DNA from 3 places in the Pseudoalteromonas sp. APM04 genome. Region 1 is predicted to be linked to each of the others. Evidence: predicted binding sites of a transcription regulator. Region 1 holds the regulator's gene; each other region holds the start of a gene.
The links. The regulator sigma-54, encoded in region 1, starts transcription at its own class of promoters, with help from an activator protein. The targets are predictions, from matches to a motif close to GTTGGCACGNNNNTNGNNT.
Positions count from the first base shown of each region.

Region 1 (6,886 bases):
ACCACCCTATTGGTGCATTAAATATGCAAGACTTATTAAAAGCAGGAGTATTATAAATGCAATTTGAAGAGCTCTATCAACCATTGAGTGAAGACGCAAAAGCACGTGCAAAAAAAGTAAAGCTACTTATTTGTGATATTGATGGTGTGTTTTCTGATGGTCGCATTTATTTGGGTAACCAAGGCGAAGAGCTCAAAGCATTTAATACAAAAGATGGCTTTGGCATTAAAGCGCTAATTAATAGCGGCTTTGAAGTTGCGGTAATTACAGGACGCCACTCAAAGATAGTACAACAGCGTATGACAAGCCTAACAGTACAACATATATACCAAGGCCAAGAAAATAAATTACTCGCTTACGAAGAACTAAAAACAAAGCTCAATTTAAATGATGAGCAAATTGCTTACATTGGCGATGATGGCCCAGACATGCCAGTGATGGAGTTAGTAGGGTTTGCTGTTGCAGTAAATGACGCACATCCGCTAATAAAACGTTTAGCACATTATACAACACAAATGCTAGGTGGCTTTGGTGCAGTGAGAGAACTTACCGACCTGCTAATGCTTGAAAATAACAAACCTTTGACCACAAAAGGGACTAGTTCATGAATGCAGCGCGCATAATATTAAGCGTTTTATTCATCAGCTGTATGGTTTGGCTTTGGTACCCTTATTTCACACAAGTAAATTTACCACAACAAACCGAAGCAGACATAATTGCAAAGCCCGATTACACAGCCATAGAGCTAAAACAAACAGCGTATGACGAAAATGGGAAAATCAGCCATAAAGTAACGGCAGCGCGAATGGAGCTATATCAAGAATTAGGGTTTACCTTTTTTGATAAACCTATTTTTACGCTATACAACAACAAGCAAACATGGCGAATTAACGCTAATGAAGCAACATTGTACGAAGGCAGACAATTAATATTAGAAGGTAACGTTGTTGCTAGTAATTTAACTGATAACGCAATGATAGATAAAATTAATGCTGATAACATTCAGGTAGATATAAAATTACTAACGATGCAATCAGAGCAGCCTGTCATTGTTACAGGGCCCAATTTAAAAATCACCGGTAAAGGCTTAGAAGCCGATTTAAAAACCGAAGTGATAAAATTAATTAACCATACGCGAACTATTTATTATGACCAATAAACTATCAACACTCTTTATTATTCCAACATTTATACTTGCATTAGGTACTAATGCCGCTGAACCAACAGCGCCAATTTCTGCAAATCAAATTTCGATTAGTGCGGATAAACAAGAGGGTCAACTAAAAGAAAACGTAGGTATCTTCGAAAAAAATGTTGAAATTATTCATGGCGACAGAAAAATTACCGCAGACCGCCTTGAGGTTCACAAGCGTGATGAGCTAGGCGACAACAAGCAATTGTTAATTGCCACAGGTACGCCTGCATATTTTGAAGAAAAACAAGCCGACGGCACAATAATGAGCGCCAGCGCTAATGAAGTTAGATACGATGTCTCAACGCGTTTTTTAACATTAATTGGAGATGCAGAGATATCTCAAGCTGGGCAAAAAATGAATGCTAAAAGCATTACCTACGATATAGAACAGCAGCTTATTAGCGCAGAAAAAGATGAAAGCTCAACTGACCGTGTACACACTATCTTAGTGCCTGTGGAGCCTAAAAAAAATGACAAAGGCCAACCATGAGCACATTAAAAGCAGAGCTACTAGCCAAAAGCTACAAAGGCCGTGAAGTTGTAAAAAATGTGGGCCTAGAAGTTAAAGCTGGCAGTATTGTAGGCTTGCTTGGGCCAAACGGCGCAGGTAAAACAACAACCTTTTACATGATTGTAGGCTTAGTCCCTAGCGACAAAGGCAAAATATCTATCGATGATAACGATATTACGCTTTTACCTATGCACAGTCGTGCTAGATTAGGTATTGGCTACTTACCACAAGAGTCGTCTATATTTAGAAAATTAACAGTGTATCAAAACTTAATGGCTATTTTAGAAACTCGAAAGGAGCTCACTAAACAAGCCAGAGAAGAAACATTAAATAATCTATTGGATGAATTTAGCATTCAACACATTCGCGACAGCAAAGGTATGGCATTATCGGGCGGAGAACGTCGCCGAGTGGAGATTGCACGTGCTTTAGCTGCAGATCCAAAGTTTATTTTGTTAGACGAACCATTTGCCGGTGTTGACCCTATCTCAGTATTAGATATTAAAAAAATTATTGAACACCTAAAAAACCGTGGTATTGGCGTATTAATAACAGACCACAATGTAAGAGAAACCCTTGATGTTTGCGAAAAAGCCTACATTGTTTCTCATGGGGAACTGATTGCTTCTGGTACCCCTGAACACGTATTAAATGATAAAACTGTACGCGATGTATATTTAGGCGAGCAATTTAGGCTGTAACATTTACGCCTTATTTATAAGCATCTGCTAGTATTAATTATAACAACTTAAAAGGATTGTTAGAGATACATGAGGCAATCACTACAGCTGCGCATGGGCCAGCAACTTACAATGACACCTCAGTTGCAACAAGCTATTCGCTTGCTGCAATTGAGTACATTGGATCTTCAGCAAGAAATACAAGAAGCGCTCGACAGCAACCCATTACTTGAGGTTGAGGAGCAAGACTATGCCGATGATCTTGCGGGCAAAAATGAGCAAAAAGCAGATAACGATGAAGTTACAGTAACCGTATCTGCCGATGAAGCCCCTAGCGAGTATGAACAAGACAGTGGTGAAGCGCTTGCTAAAGATACCGTAAGTGACGACATGGCAATGGATGTTAGCTGGGATGAGTATATGAGTGCAGCCCCTGCATCATCTTCAGGCCCAATGCCTGAAGATGAGTCTATATATCAGGGCGCATCAACTGAAACGCTTCACGAATACTTAATGTGGCAATTACAATTAACGCCATTTAGCCCTACAGATGAAGCCATCGCTATTGCTATTGTAGAAGCGGTGGATGATTCAGGCATACTGACACTCAGCTGCGAAGAGATTTTAGAGAGCTTTAATCAAGATAACGACGATGACGTTGAGGTTGAACTTGACGAAATAGAAGCGGTTTTAAAGCGCATTCAGCTATTTGACCCAGTGGGTATTGCGGCACGTAGCTTACAAGAGTGCTTGTGTATTCAGTTAAATCAATTTGATAAAGGCACGCCTTTTATTGATGAAACAAAAATGATTTTAACAGAGCACATTGATTTGTTAGCTGCTCGTGACTACCGTACATTAATGAAAAAAACGAAGCTCAAAGAAGATGAGCTTAAAGAAGTAATGACACTTATTCATACGCTCAACCCTAAGCCTGCAGACACAATAGTACGAGAAGAGTCTGAGTATGTAATACCTGATGTGTCAGTTAAAAAAATTAAAGGCCGCTGGATTGTAGAGTTAAACCCAGACAGCATGCCAAAAATTCGTGTAAACAGCCAATATGCAGCAATGTCACGTACAGTTAAATCAAGCGGCGACAGTCAATTTATTCGCTCACATTTACAAGAAGCTAAATGGTTTATAAAAAGCTTAGAAAGTAGAAATGATACACTTTTAAAAGTAACTAACTGTATTGTTAAACAACAACAGGGCTTTTTTGAACACGGGCCAGAAGCCATGAAACCGATGGTTTTAAATGATGTTGCCGAAATGGTAGAAATGCACGAATCAACAATTTCGCGCGTAACTACGCAAAAGTATATGCACACACCGCGTGGAATATTTGAGCTTAAATACTTTTTCTCAAGCCACGTAAGTACCGAAAATGGTGGAGAATGTTCATCTACGGCAATACGTGCACTTATTAAAAAATTAATCGCAGCAGAAAACTCAGCAAAACCATTGAGTGATAGCAAAATTGCGGATATATTGGCTGAGCAAGGAATTAAAGTAGCGAGACGTACAATCGCAAAATATCGCGAATCTCTTGCTATTCCACCGTCAAATCAGCGAAAGAGCCTGATCTAAGACGCTAAACAAAGAGGGTAATGCTTATGCAACTAAATTTAACTGGTCGTCATGTAGAACTAACTGATTCATTAAGAGACTATATAAATACCAAATTTGCGAAGCTAGAAAGGCACTCTGATCATATTAATAATGTTCATGTCATTCTCGATATAGAAAAATTAAATCAAAAAGCAGAAGCAACTATTCATGTAAGTGGTGCTGAATTATTCGCATCCACTGAACATCAAGATATGTATGCAGCTATTGATTCATTGATTGACAAGCTTGACCGTCAAGTAATTAAACACAAAGAGAAGCTTGCTCGACACTAATATGATGAAATTAAGTTCACTTATATGCCAGGACTGCAGTAAAGCTGCGGTCCTTTTTAATAGTAAAAAAAGAATTTTAGAGTTTATTAGCGAGCTGGCTCACGATAAATTACCGTATTTATCTCAACAGGATATTTTGGGCGCTTTATTAACCCGCGAAAAGCTAGGCAGCACAGGGATAGGCAGAGGTATTGCTATTCCACATGGCCGAATGAGCGGCGCACAAGAACCTTTAGCATTGGTGTTAGTAAGTGAAACACCGATTAATTTTGATGCTATAGACAACCGCCCTGTTGATATTTTTGTTGCACTCATCGTACCTGAAGGCGATAACCAACAGCATTTAAAGACGCTAGCAACGATAGCTGATAAACTAAAAAATAAAGAATTTTGTAAGCAGCTTCGCTGTGCTAAATCGGATGCTGAGTTGTATCAAATTATTGTTGACCAATCGTAACAAATTTAAAGGGTGATTAATGGAGTTGATTATCATAAGTGGCCGTTCTGGTTCTGGTAAGTCGGTTGCTTTACGCGTTGTTGAAGATCTAGGTTATTATTGCGTAGATAACATTCCAGTAAATTTATTACCTTCTTTGGTAAGAAGCGTTTCTGATAACTACGATAAAATTGCCGTTAGTATAGATGTGCGAAATTTACCAAAAGAGCAAGATGAATTTAATCACATCATCGAATACTTACCGGGTTTTACAAAACCAACGCTGTTCTACTTAGACAGTGAAGATCAAACCCTTATTAAACGCTTTTCTGAAACCAGACGCTTACACCCTTTATCAATAGATTCACTTCCGCTTGATTTAGCCATAAAAAAAGAAAAAGAACTTCTCGATGTGCTAATTACGCGCGCCGATTACATGATCGATACCAGTGAGCTAAGCGTTCATGAACTTGCTGAATCAATTCGCGAAAAAATATTAGGTAAAAAAGACAAGCAGCTAATTGTTACATTTGAATCTTTTGGTTTTAAACATGGCATTCCTAAAGAAGCAGATTACGTATTTGATGCACGTTTTTTACCTAACCCGCATTGGGAGCCTGAACTAAAACCACTTAATGGCCTAGACCAACCAGTAAAAGATTATTTGGCTAGCCACAGCATAGTTCAAAAATTTACATGGCAAATACAAACCTTTGTACAAACATGGCTACCACACCTAGAGCGAAATAACAGAAGCTATTTAACTATTGCGATTGGCTGTACTGGCGGGCAACATCGCTCTGTATATTTAGCGCAAACAATTGGCGAAAGCTTTGCAGTTACGCATCCCAATGTAAAAATACGTCACAGAGAACAAGAAAAGTAATTTTACAAAACTAATAACCTGTTCAGCTTTGATAGAGTAATGTATGCGTATAGAAGACACTTTTTTAATACAAAATAAATTAGGACTGCATGCCAGAGCCGCGACTGTATTAGCCCAACTCGCTGTAAAATTTGATGCTTCAATCACCTTGTTTCAAGATGATAAAGAAGCTGCTGGTGACAGTGTATTAGCACTGATGCTACTTGAAAGTAGCCAAGGTAAAGAAGTTAAAGTGGTATGTGAAGGGCCTGATGCAGAGCAAGCTTTAAATGCAATTGGAGAACTTATTTCGCAACGATTTAACGAACAAGAGTAACGTTAATTTTTAACATTTAAATAAAATAACTATAATCAAAATAACTGGCTGCTAGGTCGTACTCCCCCACCCATTAGGTAACAGTTACAGTATAAATAAAGGACGCCAATGCCCGAAGCTTTTGAACAAGACTACCCACTACAACAACTAAAACAAGTGACCAAGTCACTTAATAGTGGTCAGTTTGTTCAAGTTAGGCGCATGCTCGCAAAAACAGCGCCATGTGATACTGCGTTATTATTAGAATCATCTCCACACAAAATTCGTCGCTTGCTATGGCAGTTAGTTGATCCTGATGTTCAAGGTGATGTACTCGAAGAATTATCAGAAGACGTGCGCCTGGGTATTATTGCCCAAATGGAGCCTGAGCACATTGCTGCTGCCACTGAAGACATGGGTCACGATGACCTAGGTGAAGTATTACGTAGTTTGCCTGACACCGTTTACCAAGACGTTGTTAGCGCCATGGACACCCAAGATAGAGAGCGCGCAACACAAGCGCTATCTTATCAAGAGCGTTCTGCTGGTGCACTCATGAACACCGATACGGTAACTATTCGCCCAGATGTGACCATTGATGTCGTACTACGTTATATTCGACTTCGCGGAGAGTTACCTGAAGGCACTGATGACCTGTATGTGGTTGATAAACATAACTGCTTTATTGGTGCTTTATCGCTGAGTACATTGCTAACTAATCCACCAGAAAAAATTGTTCGCGATTTAATGGATGAAGAATGTGAGTCAATTCCAATTTCAATGGATGAAAGTGAAGTCGCACAACTGTTTGAGCGCCATAATTGGATCTCGGCCCCAGTTGTTGATGACAACGATCAGCTACTTGGTCGTGTCACGATCGATGATATTGTTGACGTAATTCGTGAAGACGCCGAACATAGTTTACTGAGTTTGGCGGGCCTTGATGATGAAGAAGATACCTTTGCCCCTGTCTTAAAAA
Region 1 is NZ_CP094441.1:559,039-565,924, reverse strand. It holds gene MTP24_RS02655 (KpsF/GutQ family sugar-phosphate isomerase) at 1-56, shown strand, start outside; gene kdsC (3-deoxy-manno-octulosonate-8-phosphatase KdsC) at 57-608, shown strand; gene lptC (LPS export ABC transporter periplasmic protein LptC) at 605-1,159, shown strand; gene lptA (lipopolysaccharide transport periplasmic protein LptA) at 1,149-1,685, shown strand; gene lptB (LPS export ABC transporter ATP-binding protein) at 1,682-2,407, shown strand; gene MTP24_RS02630 (RNA polymerase factor sigma-54) at 2,477-3,976, shown strand; gene hpf (ribosome hibernation promoting factor) at 4,003-4,290, shown strand; gene ptsN (PTS IIA-like nitrogen regulatory protein PtsN) at 4,295-4,747, shown strand; gene rapZ (RNase adapter RapZ) at 4,767-5,612, shown strand; gene MTP24_RS02610 (HPr family phosphocarrier protein) at 5,656-5,928, shown strand; gene mgtE (magnesium transporter) at 6,037-6,886, shown strand, end outside.

Region 2 (6,886 bases), 1.5 Mb from region 1:
GTAACAGTAGATTACTACTCAATCGATATTGATGACCGAATTGTTATTAGTAACCGTTTAGGTAAAGGGCTATCTACTAGTTTAGACGCAGCGCTTGTTAGCTCTGGTGCAGGTGCCGGTCAGTTTTTCTTAAACGGCGCAGACACTGAAACCAGCGGTATAGATTTTGTTGCAACATATAACACTGAAGGATTTGGCGGCACACTTGATTTTACCCTTGCTGCAAACTTTACAGAAACTGAAGTTGTTTCGTTATTCACACCTTCTGGCTCAGGTCTTGAAACTGTGCCGGTAGAAAGTGTGTTTTCAGATCAAGAAATTTCGATTATTGAAGAGTGGCAACCAGAAGATCGTATTAACCTAAGTGCGCTTTACCAAAACGAAGATTGGACCGTTAATCTGTCGCTTAATCGCTTTGGTGAATACACAGTTGAAGACGGTGGCCGTCAAACATACGGTGCCGAAATACTAACAGACGTAAAAGTTAATTACTTCATTAACGAAAACCTATCTGTGAATGTGGGCGCTAATAACTTGTTTGATGTATACCCAGACAAAAATGAAATTGGCAACTCCCGAACAGGCACAATTGTAGATGCTAACGGTAATACTGTTGTAAGTAGTAATGGTGTGTTTGAATACTCTCGTCGTTCAGCACCTTTTGGCTTTAACGGTGCATACTACTATGTAGGTGCAGAGTACCGCTTTTAATAAATAACTCTCCCTTTCGTTATTTAACTCAAAGGGCCGCAAGGCCCTTTTTTTGGTTTTATATTTAACACCGATTAGCTAACAGGCTTTAATCCGAAACCAAGCTAATAGCGTAGTTGTCGTACTCTTTAATGCTGTTCATCACAGTCATCAGTGTGTTGTGCTCGCTGTTTTCATCTGCTTTTATAAGCACAGAGCTTATTTTATATTTAGCTGCAAACATGGCTAAGTTGTTCGACACGTGCTCCAAGTTAATTAACCTCCCTGAAAAGTAAACGCCGTTATTTGCATCAATACTGAAAACTGCATTTTTACTTTGTTTTTCAATACTTGGTTTGTCTAATGGTCGATTTAATTCAATGGCGACGGGTTTAACAAATGAAGTAGTAACGATAAAAAATATGAGCAGTATGAACACAATATCAAGCATTGGGGTCATGTCTACGTCGGCGTTATTTTGCAGTTTAGCTGTTTTATTTTTCATATTGGACCTTACTATTTTAATTAAAGCTGCGGCGCCACAGCGAGGTTTTTAGGATCCTATTAACAAAACTAGCACAGCTGAAAAATAATACAGTTAAATAAATATTCTAATAACATTAAATATTTGTATAAATTATGTTCTTACATGTTACTCAAACAGGTTAAATGATTTTAAAGCAATAAAAAACCCAGCCTATCGCTGGGTTTGTATGGGTAATAATTTACTGAATAGCTAAAATACAATTCAGGTTATTTAGCTTTTTTGCATACGGCTCATTTCAGCATGACAGCTTTGCATTGTAAGAAGTGTTGCAGCAAGCGCGGCTTCACAATCTGCAGGTTGTGGCTTATCCATCGCTTCTTTAATTTCTGCAAGTGTTTTGTCTTCAACTTCTTCAAGCTCGCTTACATAGGTGCTGTCGTTGTTTGAGCCAAATGTAGTAAGAAGTGCGGTGTATGCTCTGCGCGCTTCTACAGCAAATGAAGAGCCTTCCTCTCGCTCACCTTGCTCGTTAATAGCATAGGGTTGCAGGCGTTCAACGCTGACTCTGCGTGCGTCAATCATGCGCTGGAATAATGCTCCAATGGCAGGGTCTTTTATATTTTCTTGTGCTTTTTGGTAAAAATCGATACCGCTGTTCATTACTTGAATGATGTCTGAAATATGATTAGCGTCTGTTCCTTGAAGGGTGTTCATAATGACCTCTTTAATGTTATGAATGAAACTTATCATAACTAAAGCAAGGGCCATTCCATTTTAAAAAGGTAATTTAAGTTGCTGATATTTATATGTATATTTTGCTTATTAAAAATGGCTAGGCGAAAATACAATATTACGCCTAGCAAATCTTACAAATAACCGTGTAATAAGTTTATTTTAGCTCATCAGCCACTTCAGCTACTTTTTGGCGAAGCCAAATATGGCTTGCATCCCTGTGTAGCAGTGGGCTCCAGATCATATCTAACTCAAAAGGAGGAATAGGAAATGGTGGCTCTAAAATTTTAAGGCCGGCATCGTCTAAATAAATATTAGCGGCTTTTGATGGCAAAGTGGCCACTAAATTTTGCTCTTTTGCCAAGTGAATGGCTACATGGTAATTACGTGTAAATGTGGCAATATTTCGGTGTTTCCCAAAGTGGGCAAGAGCTTCATCAACCCAACCTAGCTTTTGCACATCTTTAGGGTCCATACCAACGCCCACACCAAACCCCGTTTTACTCACCCATATATGGCGCGCTTTAAGATAGCTATCAAGGCTGAAGTTTTCAATAATTGGGTTGTCTGCTTTTACAAGGCAGCAAAAGCTGTCTTTCCATATGCGTTTGTGGTGAAACGATTGTGGAAGATTTTCAAAGCGGTTGATTGCCATATCTACTTTACCATTTTCAACATCATGAAAGGTCACGTCACTTGGCGTAAGTATATCTAAAGTTGTATCTGGGGCTTCTTCGTGCAGTTTGCTCAGTAGTTTTGGTGCAAGTGTGCTTGCTGCATAGTCACTGGCCATTATCCTAAATACACGTTTACTTTGGCTGGCTTCAAACTCTCTATTTGGTGCGAGTGTTTCTTCAAGTGTCATAAGTATGCCACGAATGACTGGCTGTAACTCTATGGCACGCTCTGTTGGTACCATACCATCGCTGGTACGAACTAAAATAGGATCATTAAAAAGGTTTCGAAGGCGCTTTAGGCCGTTACTCATGGCCGGTTGAGTAATGCTAAGTTGATTTGCTGCGCGTGTAACGTTGCACTCTCGAAGTAGTGTATCGAGGTATACAAGTAAATTTAAATCTATTTTGCTTATATTCATGTGTGTGTCCTTGCGTTTACCAGTGATGGATAAAACGCTGTGCTGTCGGGTACGGGTAAATATGATTTATTAGGCCATTTTTTATATTTTGTTGGGCCTGCTTCCAAAAGTTAACATCAATCAGTTCAGGGTGTGTGCTTATTAAAAACTGTTTGTATGTTGGATTGGGTGTTACAAATGTGCAAAGTTGCTCCGGAAAAACGTCTTGCGGGGCAACAGAGTAAGTTTGCTCATCCATTAAGTAATCATCGTAACTTTTCGCTTTAGGTAAAGCTCTAAAGTTCATGTCTGTTAAATATTGTACTTCGTCGTAATCATAAAAAATAATGCGTTTATGTTTACTTACGCCAAAGTTTTTCAATAGCATATCACCAGGAAAAATATTAACCGCTATCATTTCTTTTAAGGCTTGGCCGTATTCCTCTATTGCATCTGCAGCGCTTTCGTCGTCAGCATTTTCTAAAAATAAGTTCAGTGGCGTCATACGGCGCTCAATATACAAATGTTTTATGATCAGCCAATCACCTTCAATGACCATCGACGAGCCAATTGTTTTGTGCAGCTGCTCAAGTAAATTACTATCAAAGCGCGCCAAAGGAAATACGACGTTTGAATATTCTATTGTATCGGCCATTCTGCCAACTCGGTCATGGCTTTTTACGAGTTGATACCTTTTCAAAACTGTATCGCGGCCAAATGGTTTACTCTCACCAAATTTGTCTTTAATGACTTTAAATACATAACCAAAAGAAGGCAGGGTAAACACCATCATCACCATACCTGGAGTACCTGGTGCAATGGTAAATTCGTCATTCGAATGCGTTAAATGATTTAAAAATTCACGATAAAACTCGGTTTTTCCCTGCTTATGAAAGCCTATGGCGTTATAGAGTTCTGCCATAGTTTTATTGGGCATAAGTTCATTTAAAAAGCGTGCCAGCGCAGAAGGTGCATGGGTTTCAACCATAAAGTAAGCGCGGGCAAAACCAAAAATAACACGCATCTGTGATGACTTAGTGAGTAGGGCATCTAAATATAAGCCTTTATCTTCGTGATGAAGAACAGCAATTATAAACGGCTGAACACCACTTTCAGATACAACTCGTCCCACTATGTAAGCTGCTTTATTGCGATAAAACGCGGTATGTAAAATATCAAAGCGCATTTTCCAGGGTTGATGATGAGTGTCGGGGGCTTGCTTATAAAATGCTTTTACTAGCAGACGAATATCGCGTTCTAAATCAACAAAAGGTGCTTTAAAGTCAAAGTGGTTAATAATGCGTTTAATTGTGGGTTTAAGGCCATCAACAACCGGAAAGTAACTTCGGTATTCTGATTCAACAGGAACCGATGGCGCATCTTTTAGGGTGGCTTGTACAAATATAAAATCGTTATGAAAATAGCGTCTATGGTAAAGCCTGCAAAACACCGAATTATAAAATGTTTCAGCAAGTTCAGCCTGAGGGTGAAAGCACAAGAATTCTTGGTATAGCTTTTTAACTTCAAGCCAAAGGGTTTCGTCAAGTTCGTGCGAAGGATGGTCTTGTTTTAAGGTATGTATTGTTTCGTTAACACGCTCATCGTAATAACTAATACGTAAACGGCTAATATCATTAATTGCTTGCCAGTCTTGTTTGGCAAATGCAAGGGGCGCTTGAGCGGTTATTTTTTGAAAAAGCTGATAGTGCTTTTTAAAGCCAGTTAAAATTAATTCAGCAATACTACGTGGCTGCATTAGCACTCCTTAATTGACACTAGAGTTTATACTCTATTTTGTTAAGGGTATGTTATTTTAAGTTTAAAACCAAGCTAAATTAATTAGGGCTAAATTAATCGATAAACTAAAAGTGCAAATTGTAAGTTAAGTAATATGTTTCTAATTACTTTTTTTGTAACGTTCGATTTTTTTCTCAAGCTTTTTAATGCGTTTGGTGACTGTAGATACTTCTTTTTTATATTCTTTATTTATTAGCTTCAGTTTTTTGGTAATGTCTTTTGCAATTCGCTTTTTATCCTCGTCAGCCAGAATATGATTTAGGCGTTCCTTTTGCTTGTATTCATTACGTTGTTTGTTTCTGTCGAGAATAGCAAGCTTATGGTTGTTACTGCGTAGCTCTGCCTCTAAGCCTTTTAAAAGCTGTTCTCGTTCAAGTGCATTTAATTGTTTTGAATAATCAACATCAGGCCCTGACTCTGTGACATTAGCGGTAGTCACTTTATAAGCTGTCGCTTGGTTATCGCAAGGGAACTGAGAAAAGGTTGTGCCTTTTTCGGTCACGCATTTGTAGTAGGTAGTTGCGTTGCTGTGTGTACTCAATAAAAGAGTACCAAGCACAATAAAAAGGTAAGTAGGTTTAGTCATAATAGCCATCCATGAACGTATTTTTTTGCTAAGCAATTAACGTGTTATAAAACTATAACCTAGCTTGGCATTATCGCAAGCTAGGTTAACATCATGACTATTCAGAGAAGGTTTTTAGCTTTTTAATACTTTGTACTAAAAATGGGATATCTAAGCGTTGTTCAATAGAAAACCCCTCAGCGGCAGAAATATTTTTAAAGTTACCATCTGAGTCTATTAAAGTGATTCGATCTTTTTTATATGCAATTACAACACCTTGGCTGTAGTTAACACCCATGTCGTCTTTCTTCTTGTATAAATTTACACCGAGCATTGTTTGCTTAGCAATGGCGCTACAATTTAAGTATTTGCCAACGCTTGTTGTAATTAAATCGCTAGGTTGGATAAGCCCATTTACTTCAGCAATGTTTTTATCAGAAGTATATAAGGTTGATGTAGTGACTACTTCAGCGTTATCGCTTGCTAAACTAAAGGCAAAAATATGCGAATTGTTACGTGGCGCTTGCTCGGCAGCACCATTAATAACTCTAATGGCATTATTGGTATGAGCTTGATCATTAATAAAGCTAAGGCTATCAATACCCATAACTTCAATACTACGGCGCTGGCTTTGCCATGCAGGCAGTATTTGTTCTTGTAAAATAGCGGATTTGTAAAATGAAGGTAAACCATACACTAAACCAAACAGCGTATCGTCATGGTTAGTAGGCTGTAAAAACAGTTCTGTTTTATGAAGCTCTTTGTAGTTATTTGCAAACTCAACTAGTTGTGCATCAGTATCAAATACAAATATGTCTACATTAGCCTGAGTAAAGTCATCACACTTTACCAGTGGAGCCGGTGGCTGATAATTAATATTTTGGTTATTAATTTTTACGCTATGAGCTTGGTTATAAGTTTCTATATCTAGTAAATCGTTTTTAGCCAATAAGCTTTTAGCAGTTGTTGGGTATGAAAGCGGCAACACATTGTCTTGCTTGGTAATATCAAATTTTAAGTTAGCGTCTGCCCAAATATGAATGCTGTGGCTAAAAGCAAAACAGACCACTAAAAACGAAATTGCATAGCGTGCAAATTTAAACTGTTTTAAGCGTGCCAAATGGTGCCAAGTATAATTGCTTACCACTAATTGAAAACCTAAAATCAATAGTACAATACCGCCCGCAAGAAACGTAGTAAGCGCTGGAGAAGTGGTTAAGCGGTTCCAAAGTAAGGAAATAATTTCAGGCAGGGCTGAAGGGTTTAAATGATAACCCAAGTTAACATATACATAGGCGTCTAACGTTAATAAAGACGCGCCACAGGTTGCAATAACAGCGGCCATGCCACGAATATGACGTGGGTAAGGAAACACTAAACTTAAAGGAAATACCGTCAGCACAAACGCCAAAAAGGCAATAAAGCTAGTATGGCTAAGCCATGTTACTAGCATGTATGTAATGCCCATGAAGCTTGTTGGTGGCGAGTCAGCAAATAAATAGCTTAAGCTAATTAGTAGCGCTAAACCTATGTTGGCGAA
Region 2 is NZ_CP094441.1:2,060,424-2,067,309, reverse strand. It holds gene MTP24_RS09605 (TonB-dependent receptor) at 1-711, shown strand, start outside; gene MTP24_RS09600 (biopolymer transporter ExbD) at 800-1,195, opposite strand; gene MTP24_RS09595 (PA2169 family four-helix-bundle protein) at 1,448-1,891, opposite strand; gene MTP24_RS09590 (LysR family transcriptional regulator) at 2,067-3,005, opposite strand; gene aceK (bifunctional isocitrate dehydrogenase kinase/phosphatase) at 3,022-4,740, opposite strand; gene MTP24_RS09580 (DUF4124 domain-containing protein) at 4,882-5,367, opposite strand; gene MTP24_RS09575 (DUF3413 domain-containing protein) at 5,465-6,886, opposite strand, start outside.
Region 2: a site for sigma-54 is predicted at 1,933-1,951, ahead of MTP24_RS09595 (PA2169 family four-helix-bundle protein). Genes of this name have one in related genera too.

Region 3 (6,886 bases), 1.4 Mb from region 1:
GGGGTAGCTTCGCCCGCTTGATTGTATAACTGGGCAATCAAAAAATTGCGTATAGCGCTCTGTATCAAGGGTGGCCGACATAAGTAGTATGGTTAAATCGTCGCGCAGCGCACTTTGGGTTTCTAAAGCAAAGGCCAGTGAGGTATCGGCTGCAATTGAGCGTTCATGAAACTCATCAAAAATCAGTAAATCAATATCGCTAAGTTCTGGATCGTTTTGTAGCATGCGAGTAAGCATGCCCTCGGTGACTATTTCAAGGCGCGTGTTGCTACTTACTTTACTCTCGCCACGTACACGAAGGCCAACGCTTTGCCCAACATTTTCGTTTTGGCACTGCGCTAAGTAATTGGCAATATTGCGTGCAGCTAAGCGGCGCGGCTCCAGCATTACAATACGTTTATAATGGCCGTCGCGCATAAGCTGTAGCGGCAACCAGGTTGATTTACCCGCACCAGGCGGTGCTTGTAATAACATTATAGGGTTACTTTGTAATGTAGTTACGAGTTGTTGATATATGTTTTGAACCGGCAGCACTGCTATTTACCCAAAATTGCTTTGCACGCATTGTAACAAAAAATAATCGTGCGACGGCGATTCATATTATTAGTATTTGATGACTATAGGCGTAAAGCACTATCAAATTAAATAGTAACTAACTTTCATCGACTCTCTCAATGAATGAAAATTTTAGCTTACTAATTTTAAAATCTCTTAAAGTAACATCTCAAAAAAGAGGGCTGCCAGCTCATGTCTCCCAGATACGTCTGCTTTTTTATAAATAGCAGATGATTGATTACTTATAGTTTTTTCTGACTTTTTTCTAATGCTAGCAATTTCTGATGTTGATAATCCTTTTATCAACAATAGTGCAATTTCTTTTTCAGTCGCCGTTAATCCCCACTTTTGGAACTGCATTTTAATTTCATTAAAAAATACGACTTTTGAATTTTCTAATTGCTGATTAAGCAGCCTAATATTTTCTTTCGAAACCGTTAACTGTGCCAAATTTAACTTTTCATTGGTACTACGCCTGTGAATATCAATCATCAAATAAACGAACAAGGCTAGCGATAACACAATTAACATGATCTCTTGCCAAATATGCACAGGTTCCACATTGCTTAAAATATCTATTGATAAATCAATCAATTTAAAAATAACGATCAAAATTAATGTAAAAGAAATCAGTTTGTCTTTATGCATTTTCACCCAGCCATTAAAAAAGCCACAATAATGTGGCTTAGTTATTATAGTACATCTAATTACTCTAGCTCAGCCTCAGAGGCAAGTATGTATTGATTACCGACCCATTGACCTTCAATTTCGATAATACTGCCAACAGTTAATGCCGCCATAAAGGTTGTTAAATTTACATCTCGGTCATTAAGCTCTAATTCTGCATTTGCAGAGAGTCGTACTTCATAGCCATTAATCATAAAGCTGTTTGCAGTCAAAAGCTCAGTGACTGTTCCTTCAAATTCAACATAGCCACCGATATGGTCGCCATTGTCGCCGTCATCACCGTCATCACCGTCATCACCGTCATCACCGTCATCACCGTCATCACCGTCATCACCGTCATCACCGTCATCACCGTCATCACCGTCATCATTCTCAAGTTCAACTTTACCAAGTACAAACACATTATTTGCATCGTATTGACCTTCAATTTCAACACGATCACCCACAACAAGCTGTGCTAAAAATGTTTCTAACGAAACCAATACATCATTAATAATGTATTTTGCATTGGCATCTAGCTGTATTTCAGCGCCGTTAACTGTGATTGAATTGCTTAAAATAGCAGTTACCTGCCCTTTCATTTCCCATTCTTGGTTATATTCGTCTTGATCTTCTTTTTCTATTTTTAAAACACTTAAAAGCGGCGACGTGTTCAAATAAGCTATCTCAACGTAATCGTTAATATTTAAAGAATCAAAATTAAAGTATTGCTCGTCATCGTCTTCATATCGGCTAAATTCGTTAATTGCATATACCACACCATTAACAGTAATCGTTTTATTAACAGAATCTATATCTTCAATAATGCCTTTTACTTTTCCGTCTGACGAGTAGTCTGGGCGTTTTAGTTCAACCGAAGTGACTTGATTGTTATTAATGTAAACCTCAACAAACATACCCACGGTTAAATCATTAAGTAATGTGCCTTCAACGTCAATATTATCAGCAAAGTCAAACACTTGACCATTAACTCCCATAGACGTTGCGCTGATTTGCGTAATTAACCCCTCGATTTCGTATCGTAGTACGCTATCGTCATCAACATCTAATGACTCTTCAACTGTTCTGGCATCAACCTCTGTTGCCACCATAACATCGCCAAGTAAATTACCCTCTACTTTTACGTAGGTATCGTTTGTCAATAAGCCATCAAGTACGGCTGAGCTGTAGTCAATCACTACATTGTTAATAGTAAACTGTAATGCGGCTTCATCTAAATTCGACACAATGCCTGCCGTGTATTCATGATCGTCATTATTTACATCCGTATCGGCCTCAATGTACGATGCTAAAAAAGTACCATCTGCTTGCGGGTAACCACTTATTTCAACCCTTTGACCCACACTAATGAGCGCCTCTGACGTATCAATAAAGTGAGTTAGGTCGTTATAATAGACAACCGTATTAGCTATCAGTAGTTGGCCTGTGCTGCGGTCAATACTTTGTATAGTGCCTTCAATTTCGGTATCGTATTCAACATCTTGGGCAATCCATTCGCCTGAATCATTTTCTTGTGCTGAAAAACTAATTTTCATACCAACACTAAGCGCGCTTAATTGAGTGCTTAAACCATTTTTCATTATGTTACTTGTGTCTGTATTGTACTTAACACCATCAACATAAATACTGCCAAAGCCCGTGATCACACCTTGGGTTACAACAAGCTTAGGTGAAACAGACTCAACCGATGAATTAACAGCATCGAGTATTGGCTGCTCTTTTTGCTCAGAACCACCACACGCGGTTAATATGGTAAGCGCACTAAAAGTGAATATATGTTTATTCATTTTGTTCATACTAATAATCCTAGAGGTTAATTGTATATACTTCATACATACTGCATAGATACTTCAAGTAGAACTATTGACCTATATAAGCCATTAGTAAATAGGTAATTATACCTACCCCTCCTAACATTATGTTTTTAAAAATAAAATCAGATAAAATATTTAATAGTAAAATTAAGAAATAATTACAGACTGCTATGTATAATTTTTAATAAAAACTCAACACCAAAAACAATACTACCTAACATAAAAATATAACCAACTAATAATAAGAACAATAAATTCATTATTATCTCTTGGTACAAGGCTTGCTACTTTATAACTGACAGTCAATTCACTAACCTAAAGTAAGGATAAACTTATGAACAGCGATCGTATGAAAGGTAATTGGAACGAACTTAAAGGTAAGGCGCAACAAAAATGGGGCGATCTTACTGACGACGATTTAGACAAAATTGAAGGTAGCCGTACAGAGCTAGTGGGTAAAATTCAGCAGCAGTATGGTAAATCTAAAGAAGAAGCAGAGCGCGAAGTAGATGAGTTTGAAAAAACTCACTAATCGCTAACTTCTAAAAAAACCGCCATTTGGCGGTTTTTTTGTTTAACGGCTAAAAAAGGACGTTATTTACGCTTTTAATTGGTTACCTATAGGCAGTTGCCTAATGCGTTTACCACAGGCAGCAAAAATAGCATTACACAATGCAGGGGCGTAAACCGGCGTTGCGGGCTCGCCTACACCAGCTGGTGGCGCATCGCTTTGTATTATTTCTACTTCTACCTCTAAAGGTGAATCGCTCATACGCGGTACGCGGTAATCATGAAAATTACTTTGCTGTACGCGACCTTTATCAAAGGTAATACCGTCGCTAATAGCAGTGGTAATACCGTAAATAGAACCACCTTGCGTTTGGTTTTTAACGGTATCGGTGTTTACTACCGTACCCGCATCAATAGCCACCCACGATTTAATCACGTTTAAATCACCAGCGTCCGATACCTCTACCTCAACCACTGTTGCCACATACGTTAAAAAGCTACGGTGTGCTGCAATACCTAACCCGCGACCTTTTGGCAGCTTTCGGCCCCATTTACTTATCTCAGCCACTTTTTCAATAACATGGCGTAATTTACCAATATCTAATGGGTAAACGTCTTTATCGGCGCCATAGTTATCGTACGAGGCATTTTGCTCGGTTACATCTAAAATGCGATCAGGGCCTATGGTTTCAAGTAAATAGTCTTTTTGGTCGCGCCCTGCTTTGTGCGCCGCTTCAGCAATAAATGACTGAATAGCAAAAGCATGAAAAATATTTGATACCGAACGCATCCAGCCAACTCTTGTTTTAGCGGGTGCTTCGCCATTTTCTAACTTTAAGTTAGGTGAGTTTATAGGGTTATCGGTAAAGCCTAAACGCAGTTCAAAACCTGCAGGCGATGTTGCCCCTTCTTGAAAGGTCGACATAATTGGCGAAAACGCCGTGCGATGTAAGTAAGCTTCAATATTACCTTTTTCATCTAATGACGCTTCAATATGTTGAGCCGATACCGCATGATAAAAACTGTGCTGAATATCATCCTCTCGCGTCCATTGAACGCGAATAGGTTGTCCTACTTTCATTGAAATGTAAGCAGCTTCTGCCGAAAAATCAGGTTTTGATTTACGCCCAAATCCGCCACCTAACATGGTGACATGTACGTTAATTTTACTCTCGTCCATACCAAGTAGTGCGGCCACAGTTTTCATATCGGCTTGCGGGTTTTGCGTTGCAGCCCAAATATCTACACGGTCTTTATTGTACATTGCAGTGGCACAAGGTGGCTCCATAGGTGCTTGAGCTAGGTGCGGCGCATAGTAGTCTGCTACTAACTTATTGCTCGATTTAGCCAATACGTTGGTGGTATCGCCTTTTTCGCGCACATGCGCTTGCGGCTCACTTACTGTTTGTAATAACGACTTTTTAAAGTTTTCTGAATTATAATCGCCGTTTTTACCATCATCCCACACTACTTTTAGTGCTTTACGCGCCTGCCATGCAGCCCAGGTATTTTTAGCAACAATAGCAATGCCGCCTTTTGGCTGAAATTGCGGTGCGCCTTTTGGTGCAGGCATTTCAATAACATCAACTACGCCATTTATTGCTTTAGCGGCGCTGGCATCAAACGATTTAACCACACCACCAACTACCGGCGGGCGCTCAATAATAGCCACCAGCGCTTTTGGTTCGCGTACATCGGCAGCAAATGTGGCTTTACCGGTTACTAAATCGGTTAAATCTATGTGCGCCATACCGGTATTTATATAACGCCATTCTTTACGTGTTTTAAGTGTTAACTTGTCAGGCTCTGGCGGGGTAATACCAAGCGCGAGGTCGATTAGGTCTTTATAAGCCAAGGTTTTACCCGAGCTGTGGGTAACCACGTGCTGATTAGCTGTACAGGTTTGTGGGTCAACCTTCCAATATTTAGCAGCTGCGTGCTGCATCATATAACGTACGCTTGCGCCCATTTCGCGCAGGCGCTGCATGTTGTAGCGAATACTGCGCGAACCATCAGTATTTTGATCCCCGTATTTAGGGTCGCCCTTACCTTGAATAACAACCACTTTATCCCACGCGGCTTCCATTTCGTCTGCCACAATTTGGGCAATGGCGGTACGAATTTGCTGGCCCATTTCAGAGCGGTGGCAGGTTATTTCAACCATGCCATCGGGGCGCAGAGCTATAAATAAGTTAGCGCGCTTTGCTTGCTCAGAGGGTTGCTCTAACACGCCAGCAAACGCTCTTGGTGCACTGCCTACAAAATAAGTGCCTAATACTAATGCGCCTATTGCGCTGGTTTTTAAAAATTGACGGCGGTTTAGGTCAAAGTACGTATTGTTGTTTTTCATACCTCTTCCCCTTGTTCATTTGGGTCAAAATATTCAACGCCCGCAATAGTTTTAGCTGCCGACTTAATCGCTTTATGAATACGCGGATACGTGCCACAACGGCAAATATTACCCGACATATTACTCACTATTTCATCATCAGTGGGATTGGGGTTAGCTGCTAATAAGCTTGCCGCTTGCATTATTTGCCCGCACTGACAAAACCCACACTGCGGTACTTTATGCTCAACCCACGCTTTTTGCACGGGGTGGTCACCCTGCTCGCTTAGCCCTTCAATAGAGGTAATATTGCGCCCTACTACAGCCGATACCGGTAATACACATGAGCGCTGCGCTACGCCATCAATGTGTATGGTGCACGCACCACACTGCGCCATACCACAGCCAAACTTAGGCCCTGTTAAATTTAATTCATCTCGAAGATACCAAAGCACCGGCGTTGACGGATCGCCTGTAAACTCATGTTTATTACCATTAACGGTAAGCGTGATCATATTTAACTCCTTGGCAAAGCGCTTTAAAGGAATTCCTTGTTGCGCGAGAACGGTTTGAATAATTGCTACTTTTTTAGCCTACCACTTAGGATTGGTTTATTGAAATTTTTATCGGCGAACCGCCAATTTATAGCTGTTATTAAGTAGCAGCTTTATTAGGTATAAATAAGAAGGGTTTGTTGACTCTACTCAGCACTTATAACTCGCTCTTTTAATAACTGCTCATCATTTTTATATACTTCAAGCCAACCAGGTGGCGATGTATCGCAGCCAATTACAGTAACGTGCAATATGTAACTATAACGTCCGTTTTTAAACGTATAGTGGTGATTCCCGCCACTACCCTCAAAGGTAATATCACCGTTAAATAAAACCATATCAGGCTTGTCCTTTGGCCTTTTATCACTACTCCACACTGCATAACGGTAATTTCTATCACCTAAATCATCAACGCGAATATGGTAGCTAGCCGTTTT
Region 3 is NZ_CP094441.1:2,573,767-2,580,652, forward strand. It holds gene hrpB (ATP-dependent helicase HrpB) at 1-534, opposite strand, end outside; gene MTP24_RS11880 (LuxR C-terminal-related transcriptional regulator) at 712-1,203, opposite strand; gene MTP24_RS11885 (DUF5666 domain-containing protein) at 1,263-3,038, opposite strand; gene MTP24_RS11890 (CsbD family protein) at 3,391-3,588, shown strand; gene MTP24_RS11895 (molybdopterin cofactor-binding domain-containing protein) at 3,655-5,796, opposite strand; partial or broken gene MTP24_RS18990 (hypothetical protein) at 5,825-5,878, opposite strand; gene MTP24_RS11900 ((2Fe-2S)-binding protein) at 5,913-6,410, opposite strand; gene MTP24_RS11905 (hypothetical protein) at 6,596-6,886, opposite strand, start outside.
Region 3: a site for sigma-54 is predicted at 3,325-3,343, ahead of MTP24_RS11890 (CsbD family protein). Genes of this name have one in related genera too.